One region of the Paraliobacillus zengyii genome, then DNA from elsewhere that is predicted to be linked to it. Evidence: riboswitches for the same ligand, from Rfam matches in the RefSeq annotation. Region 1 holds a riboswitch; each other region holds the start of a gene.
The links. A riboswitch is a leader RNA that binds a small molecule or an ion and turns the genes downstream of it on or off. The one in region 1 is predicted to bind S-adenosylmethionine.

Region 1 (3,184 bases):
TACTGATTATTTTAAAGTAGGTTTACCACTAAGTTTTATTGTAATGATTACCACAATAGGAACGATTTATTTATATTAGAAATGAAAGAGTCTTAGTCTGTATTTGCAGGCTTTTCTTTCGTTTTATAATAATTAGCTAATGATATAACCATAGCACCCATTTTTGGTTTTTCAGGAGTTAATAAACGATTGACACCGAAATCTCTTACTTGCATTTCGGTTACAATTCCAATATTAACTGCTAAAACATCACTTTCAAAGGCCTCGATTAATCTATCAATAGATTCATAGTCTGAAAAAAGGTTTTCCACTTGTGTTTTACTCGTAAATAAAACGGCATCTAATTCTCGTGTTTCGATTAAAGTCCTTAAATTTTCTAATGTCTCAGCTTCAGGTGGGTTATAGTAATAGGGCATCGATTGATAAAGAAAAATTGGCAATGCTCGTAACTGATTAAGTAGTTCCTCTTCATCCTTATTGTAAGCTTGAAAGAAAAACTTTTGTCCATCAATTTGATTTGTTTTTAACTCTTCTATTAATTTATCCATTGTTCCATCAGGTGAAGAGAAGTATGGTTTTAAATCCCATTGTTTCATCCAATTCAGTGTTTTACTTCCGCGAATAGCAAGTTTTTTCCCTCTTAATGTTTCAATATATAATTCCAGTACACCGAGATTTTTGGCAGCATTCTCTAATCCTTTAGCTCCAATACCTGTTGTGAGAATAACCCAGTCATAATCTCCTGCAATGAGATGCTCCACATCTTGCTCTGCTTTTTCTTCAAGAAGAATACGTTCACCTTGAATAGAACGAATAACTGGAGTGCCACCCTTTTTTCTAATGATTGTACTGATTTCATCGGCTTTTCTATCTGCAGTAACACCAATTTTTTTGCCTTCTAACTCCATCATTTGGTTACTTCCTTTCTTTATCAAACATGATTTAATTAGTCTACATCACCTTTTTAACTAAGATGATGCAGAAGATTAGGACTGTGCAATTTCTTCAAACCATTTTAATTTCTCTCTTAATCGTACAACTTTTCCAATCACAATCATAGAAGGATTTTCAATTTCATGTAGTTTTTCGTTGATTGTTGCTAATGTACCAGTAATTGTTTTTTGTTTAGGAAGTGTGCCCCAATGAATAAGTGCAACTTCGGTGTTAACGTCCATACCGTTTTCGGTTAGCCTTTTAGCAATCTCAGGGAAATGTTTCACACCCATGTAAATGCAAAGTGTTTCCACACTGCCAACTAAATTCCGCCAATATTCATTTGAATCCTTTTCTGGATTAAAGCCCGTAATAATGGTAATAGAAGAGCTTAATGTTCGATGTGTCAAAGGTATGCCGGCATAAGCAGGAGCGGCGATACCAGCAGTAATACCAGGGACTATTTCAAAGGGGATTCCAGATTCCTTTAAGAGTTGTGCTTCCTCGCCACCCCTCCCGAAAATAAATGGATCGCCACCCTTTAGACGTGTAACGATTTTGTCTCCTCTGGCATGTTCACAAAGCAAATTGTTAATCATATCTTGATGTAAGGTGTGGTTTCCAGGTAGTTTACCACAATAAATTAATTCGGTATCTTTAGAAGCGTAGTTGAGTAATTCCTCATTTACTAGGCGATCATATAAAATTACATCAGCTTGTTTAATTGCTTTTAATCCTTTAATCGTTAATAGATCCGGATCTCCAGGACCAGCACCAACTAAAAAGACTTTCCCCATTTTATAACCCCCAACTTTTACTTATCGATAATCATCATATAAAAAATTCTCCTCCCTAGTTAAATAGAAAGAAGAAATACAGGCATCTTACTACTTATCTATCAAGTATAGAAATACTTGTGGAGTTGGCACAGTTCTAAAAAGTAATAGCCTGTTGCCGAGGTTTCATTGGGCCAGTCCCTACACCTCTCTGGATAAGAATAGTTATATATTTAGTTATATCTATAAGAATATCATTAGCAGTGAAATAAAGTCAATTAAATTCCGACTTTTTTAATGGGAATAGTTTATTATTAGTTTTACTACGTCACATTTTCTATCAAATTCGTAAGATGAGACGTAATGATGGGAACGAGGTCAACTTTAACTTATTTGTGAGACATCCTAGTTATCGCTAAACCTAAATTCCTGTTTAATGCTGTGAAAGTTTCATAAATTACTAACTCAACTTTTACACTGTAAAACGGCACTTAAGTTTTGGTGTAACAAGAAAGTCTAACAATCCAAAATAGAAATTGACTTCACGCTTCTTTTTGAATCATCAGTACTGTGATCTGACGCACTCGAGAGAAACTCAGTCGTAAGTATCTTACAACTTTAGACCCGCTACGGTAGCAAATAGTCTCCCTTTCCGTGGGCACAACCTCAGCTATCTATAGAAGCAAAGACCGCTTCTATAGAGGATCTTCGGTTTGTGGGATTGCGATTACTCATCCCATCGAAAACATTTGCTGTTCCCACAGGAGTGTCAACCATTTGCTACCTTCGCTGGATAAACTTTAGAAGTATTACGTTATCTGCTTGTCATATAGTTTTATTCTACTTTATGCTGATTGATTGTAGCGTAGGGTAGTCGACTACTGCGGGAAAAGCAAGATCTGAAGATCCACTTCGGAAAGCGACTTTTGCTTTTCGAAGTTAGCTGAAGACTTGGGCCTGCTATTACTCGGCCCATCGAAAACATTTGCCCGTGGAAAGCGACTGCCAGAAGCGGAAATCAACATGGCAGTTACGAAAGAGCCTATGTTTATTAAGTAATAAACAACTTTTTTAAATCGTGTCAAGCTTTATAATGAACACACTCCAAGCTAATAACAGCCAACGTTTAGAGATTATTTTTATAAGTGAAAATTGCGTAAATTACTAAGAAAAAAAGACCTATGTATGAGGTCTTATTTGGTACTATCTGTGGAATCTTTATTTGATTTTTCTTTATTCTTCTCCTCGATAAAGACCCAACCATAATAAATCACCCAAAATAAAATGGCTATTACGATAGAATATTGACTTAACGTATCAGGTAGATATGTTATTAAAAGATAGCCGATAAGAATAAATGGTGGCAAAAGTAGTGCTAATTTTCTCCAGTGCATAAAACGTCACTCCCTTATATATAGCTATTTTACCACAGAATTACTTGTTATTAATATTCTGAAAAACTCCCCTTCCATGTA
Region 2 (3,184 bases), 1.2 Mb from region 1:
GTCGTGAACATTACCGTATTATCATAACGATAATAACCGTAACGAATAGCTAAATCACCGATACCACCGCCACCGATCGTACCTGCCATTGCGGAATAACCAACCAGACTAATAGCCGTAATCGTTAAACCACTAACTAAACCCGATTTAACTTCTGGTAATATAATATCTTTAATAATTAACCAAGGTGAAGCACCTACTGCAATAGCAGCTTCGATCACCCCTTTATCAATATCACGTGCTGCAGATTCGACAATTCTCGCATAAAACGGAATGGCGGCCACGGATAACGCGACAGAAGCTGCAAATGGACCTGTTGTTTTTCCAAGTAACCAATCGGTAAACGGAAATAGAAATACGAGTAAAATAATAAACGGTATTGATCGAATTAAGTTAATGACAATACCTAAAACTATTTTAATAACGCGGTTTTCTAAAAAGAGCCCTTGATCTGTTACAAATAATAAAATACCAATAGGTAATCCTAATATGATAGCGACTAACAATCCTATACCAACCATTGTTAGTGTTTCAAGAAAAGCTACATTTAATTCAGGTAATATTTCAATAATCCTATCGAGCATGTTGGATCACCTCCACCTGTTTTAAGCGTTGTTCCAAATAAGTAATTGCTTCTTTAACCTCTGCAGCATCCCCAAGCAGTTCCATAATGAATATTCCTAAAGGTGTTTCATTAATATATTCGACCTTTCCATGAAGAATATTACCACTAACTTTAAAGCGTTGTAACATATCGGAAACAACGGGATCGCTAGCTAAGTCTCCCCTAAATTGAAGCTGTAATATTGTACCTTGACACGTTGCAAGGAGCTTTTGAGGCAACTCAAAATTTAATACGGTATCAATAAATTGTTTTGTTAATGCTTCCTTAGGATTAGAGAAAATTTCATATGAGGAGCCGCGTTCTATCATTCTACCATCTTGCATAACCGCACATTTATGACATATCTCCTTGACAACCTCCATCTCATGTGTGATCAACACAATTGTAATACCAAATTCTTTATTAATCTTCTTCAACAATGCAAGAATCGATTTCGTGGTACTAGGGTCTAAAGCAGAAGTTGCCTCGTCACATAGCAATACCTTTGGATTATTCGCTAAAGCTCTCGCAATACTTACACGTTGTTTTTGACCACCACTTAATTGTGCAGGATATTGATTTGCTTTATCCGCTAAACCAACAAGATCCAATAATTCTAATACTCTTGTTTTACGTTTCGCTTTTTGTATTCCAGCTGCTTTTAAAGCAAACGCAACATTTTCAAAAACTGTCTTTGCTGAAGCGAGATAAAAACCTTGAAAAATCATACCAATCGATTGCCTAGCTCGCCGTAATTCATAAGACGATAATTGCAATAAATCAACATCATCAATAATTATTTTTCCTGCGGAAGGACGTTCCAAAATATTAATACAACGCAACAAGGTACTTTTTCCAGCACCACTATACCCAACAATGCCGTATATTTCGCCTTTTTCAACGTGCATCGAAACATCGTCTACACCAATAACACTATTCTTTTTCGACTTAAATACTTTACTAACATGCTCTATCGTAATCATCTTTCTCACCTCTCTTTATCTAACGTTTATGCAGCTTCTTACCAGGATCTAAAAAAACTCCCTTTCGTTTTCGCGAAAGAGAGTTGAATTGATTGTGTAAACGTCAACCCTTATCTTTCAGAACGAAAAACATTCTGCAGGAAGTAGCACCACTCCTATTGGAAGGTTGCTGTGACATCAACGGGCCTGATCCCTCTGTCACTCTGGATAAGATATAATGCATATTATTATTAAGTTAGCTTATATATTAATAGTCGATTGATGATTTGTCAACCGGTAATTACCTGGGTTATATATCGTGATTTTGAAACACTTCTAACTTACCAATTCTTTCCGCGGCTTCTTTTAAACGATCAGGTTCCGCTAACAAACCAATTCTAACGTAGCCTTCACCCATTTCACCAAAACCGTTACCTGGGGCAACTGCTACATGCGCTTTTTCTAATAAAAGATCAGCAAATTCCTCAGATGTAAAACCTCTTGGTACAGCTAACCAAACAAAAAAAGATCCTTTTGGCGCCTTTACATGCCAGCCTATTTCATTTAATTTTTCAATTATTACATTCCGACGTTCTTCATATATACTGACTAATTTTTCTACTTCTGATTGATCAGCCAACAATGCCTTTGTTGCTGCTTGTTGCACAGCCCCAAACAAACTCATAAACATGTGGTCTTGAATCAAATTTAAACTTTCGATAACAGAAGGGTTGCCAACTGCAAATCCAGCACGCCAACCAGCCATATTATATGTTTTAGAAAGTGTATACATTTCTATCCCAACATCCTTCGCGCCTTCTGACTGCAGGAAACTTTGCGATTTTTCCCCATCAAAGCCTATTGCACCATAAGCAAAGTCGTGCAAGACACAAATGTCATGTTTCTTGGCAACCGCAATTGTTTCATCAAAAAATTCTTCTGATGCTGTTGCTGCCGTAGGATTATTTGGATAGTTCAAGAACATTAATTTAGCTTGATCTAATTGATCTTGATTTAATGCTTCATAATCAGGCAGAAAGTTATTTTCTTCTTGCAATGGCATAAATACAGGCTTGGCATTGGCCAAAGCTATGCCGGACATGTAGTCTGGATAACCAGGATCGGGCATTAAAGCAATATCTCCTGGATTTAATAGGCATTGACTTATTTCTACTAAACCTGCTTTTGTTCCAAAGAGAATCGCAACTTCTGTTGATGGATCAATATCAACATCAAACTCTCTTTTATAAAAGCTTGCGATAGCCTCTTTAAAAAATTCTTGCCCTCGAAATGGCGAATATTTATGATACTGCGAATTATCTACTGCGACTTTTAATTCTTCTACTATATGTTGAGGGGTAGGTAGATCTGGATTACCCTGTCCCAAATTTATCACATCATAACCTTGATTCACCATATGTTGCACTTTTTGCACTAAACCTGCAAAAAATTGTTTTGGTAATCGTTTCAGCGTTTCCGATTGTTCGAAGTGTTGCATACAAATTCACTCTCCCATAATTAAACCATCAAATATTAATTTCTAATCTTAGCTATTATTTGTCTTTTTGTAAAGCACTAACTTATAATTGAATTGACAGCATAATTGCTCGGTGGGATA
Region 3 (3,184 bases), 240 kb from region 1:
TTATAATCCCTTGTTACAAATGCAGTAACAAGGGATTACTTGTAAATAACGTTAATTAGTAAAGTAGGTGAAGCTCATGTCTTCAAATGATACTAAAAAGATCATTATTGTTGAAGGACGTACAGATAAAAAACAAATCGAAAAATTAATTGACGAATCAGTTACGATAATTTGTACAAATGGGACGCTGGGTGTTGAGAAGATGGAAGAGTTAATACTAGATTATGACTTAGACAATCGAGACGTTTTTATCTTGGTTGATGAAGACCATTCGGGTAATAAATTACGAAAGCAATTATCAATAGAATTACCACACGCAATACACATTTTTATTGACAAGACTTTTAGAGAAGTTGCAGCAACCCCAGAATTAGAACTAGCGACAGCATTATTAAGTAGAGGAATTACTGTAAACCCTAGTTATCTTATGTAAGGTGGGAAATATGATACCAATAACGCGTGAAACAATACGTACAGTAGTGCAACCAGATAAAATGATTTTTATTTATACCCCTTTTTGTGGAACGTGCCATTTAGCGAGAAGGATACTAGAAGAAATTGAAGAAGCTTCAAATGGAGCTGTTATATTTTATGAGCTAAATGCAGGTTTATTTCCTGAGGTGATGCAACAAGAAAGAATAGAAAGTGTTCCTTGTCTATTGATGACCAATAATGGAGAGCCGAGTAAAATATACTCGTTCGAATCGTTAGGTAAGTTAAATAATTTATTACATTCAAATCGCTGAACCTATCATTTAGGCATGATATTACCTACTGCTGTAACGATATCTAAGAAATTGGCTTTATCATTAAATTGTTTATAAATAGTTCCGGTTGAATCAATTAATACAGTAGTTGGAACACCCTGACATTGATATAAGTTATATATTTCTGTTCCTTTATCCATTAAAGTTGGCTGTTCCAAAAATTCTTTAGTGAAATCTACAGCTGCTGATTGATCGCGTTCTCTACCTGTAACATTAATAGTCAACATTTTCACTTTTGGATTGTCTAGTGATCGGTAAAGTTGTTCCTTCTTTGGTAAGTCGATGCTACAATCTAGGCACCATGAAGCCCAAAAAGTAAGAATAATGATACTGCCAAGGTCATCGTGTAAATGATAATTACCTTCTTTATTTAAATAGGGTAATACAAAATTTGGTGCTAACATTTAAATCATCCTTTTAATAGAATATTGCTATTATTCTAACACATTTTATGGCGTTAAAATATGTTGACATTGATTATTAGCATATGCTAAAATTACATTTAGTTAAAATAATTACATACATTATCTCTTATCAAGAGAGGTGGAGGGACTGGCCCGATGAAACCCGGCAACCGTTAAACATTTATTTGTGTTTAAAAAGGTGCCAATTCCTGCAGAGCAATTGCTTTGGCAGATGAGAGAACAGGAAAGTTATATTCGCCAGCCAAAAACGCGTCTTTCTGTTCTCTTGAACAGAAAGTCGTGTTTTTTAATTTGTGTAGAAAGAAGGAATAGTATGATATCAATTCAACACTTGTCAAAAGTTTATAAAACCAAATCTTCAACTATTCAAGCAGTAGATGATTTAAGTTTAAATATAGATAAAGGCGAAATATTTGGTGTAATTGGATATAGCGGAGCTGGTAAAAGTACCTTTATCCGTTTAATAAATCGACTGGAGGAACCATCAACTGGCGATATAATTATTGACAATCAAAAAATAACGTCATTATCTAAAAATGAATTAAGACTTTCACGTCAAGAAATTGGAATGATTTTTCAACATTTTAATTTGTTATGGTCAAGAACAGTTCGAGATAATATTGCCTTACCACTAGAAATAGCTGGTTTATCAAGGCAAGAGCGTTATAAGCGTGTTGATGAATTAATTGGACTTGTTGGTTTGACAGGCAGAGAAGATGCATTCCCATCGCAATTGAGCGGTGGTCAAAAGCAACGTGTTGGCATAGCAAGAGCTCTAGCTAACAATCCAAAAGTACTTTTGTGTGATGAAGCAACCTCAGCACTTGATCCAGAAACAACAGACTCTATTCTTTCTTTATTAGTAGATATTAATCAAAAACTTGGTTTAACTATTATCCTTATTACACATGAAATGCACGTTATCCAAAAGATTTGTCATCGTGTTGCAGTAATGGAAGAAGGTAGAATTGTTGAACAAGGTGATGTAGTAGAGGTTTTCTCGCATCCGAAACAGGGTGTTACGAAGAAATTTGTTGAACAAGTTATGGGGAAACCGGATGATGAAGTTACAGAAGAAACATTAATAAAGTCTGTTACAAAAGGAAAGGTTTTACGTTTACACTTTGTTGGTGAAACAGCAAATCAAGCTGTTATAAGTCAAGTTGCTAAAAGGTTTGATGTGGAAGTAAATATCTTGCACGGTAACGTTAAGCAAACGCAGGCAGGGGCTTACGGTACCTTATTTGTGAATGTAATAGGTGAAGAAGAAGTAATAGAAGAAGCACTAAGATTTATTACTTCTACATCTGTTGAAGTGGAGGTGAAAAATAATGCTAACTAATCCATTTCCGAACGTTGACTGGATGGATCTATTATTTGCAATGGGTGAAACATTCTATATGACAATGCTTGCTTTAATTGGAACCTTAATTTTTGGTGTTATTTTAGGGTTATTATTATATCTTACAGCGAATGACGGCATTTGGGAAAATAAACTATTGAATTTCATTGTATCGTCAATCGTTAACGTTTTTCGCGCGATTCCATTTGTTATTTTGATATTATTACTTATTCCATTTACTGATTTTCTAATTGGAACGATACGTGGTCCCAATGCGGCTTTGCCAGCTTTAATTATTGGATCAGCACCATTTTATGCTAGGTTGGTGGAAATAGGTTTAAGAGAAGTGGACAAGGGAGTAGTAGAAGCAGCTAAATCAATGGGTGCAAAAACAACAACAATTATTTATAAAGTGTTGTTAAAGGAATCCACTCCAGCACTCGTTTCAGGTTTAACGGTAACAGCTATAGCCTTAATTGGTTACACCGCAGTTGCCGGAGTTATAGGTGCAGGTGGTTTAGGTGACTTTGCTTATTTCCATGGATTTATGCGTAGAGACTTTGATGTTGTTTTTGTTTGTACAGTCTTAATTGTAATAATTGTATTCATCTTCCAATTTATTGGTGATGCGATCACCAATAAAATGGATA

Region 2: another riboswitch for S-adenosylmethionine. It lies ahead of DM447_RS02005 (methionine ABC transporter ATP-binding protein); the one in region 1 lies ahead of cobA (uroporphyrinogen-III C-methyltransferase).
Region 3: another riboswitch for S-adenosylmethionine. It lies ahead of DM447_RS13740 (methionine ABC transporter ATP-binding protein); the one in region 1 lies ahead of cobA (uroporphyrinogen-III C-methyltransferase).

Annotation. Positions count from the first base shown of each region.
Region 1 covers NZ_CP029797.1:2,948,884-2,952,067, reverse strand. Annotated here, with positions in the region: gene DM447_RS14900 (SLC13 family permease) at 1-79, shown strand, start outside; gene DM447_RS14895 (uroporphyrinogen-III synthase) at 93-911, opposite strand; gene cobA (uroporphyrinogen-III C-methyltransferase) at 987-1,730, opposite strand; SAM riboswitch class I at 1,822-1,931, opposite strand; gene DM447_RS14885 (hypothetical protein) at 2,903-3,103, opposite strand.
Region 2 covers NZ_CP029797.1:383,447-386,630, reverse strand. Annotated here, with positions in the region: gene DM447_RS02010 (methionine ABC transporter permease) at 1-584, opposite strand, end outside; gene DM447_RS02005 (methionine ABC transporter ATP-binding protein) at 574-1,587, opposite strand; SAM riboswitch class I at 1,695-1,801, opposite strand; gene DM447_RS02000 (pyridoxal phosphate-dependent aminotransferase) at 1,877-3,064, opposite strand.
Region 3 covers NZ_CP029797.1:2,706,966-2,710,149, reverse strand. Annotated here, with positions in the region: gene DM447_RS13755 (toprim domain-containing protein) at 77-433, shown strand; gene DM447_RS13750 (thioredoxin family protein) at 444-746, shown strand; gene DM447_RS13745 (TlpA disulfide reductase family protein) at 752-1,171, opposite strand; SAM riboswitch class I at 1,296-1,410, shown strand; gene DM447_RS13740 (methionine ABC transporter ATP-binding protein) at 1,506-2,534, shown strand; gene DM447_RS13735 (methionine ABC transporter permease) at 2,524-3,184, shown strand, end outside.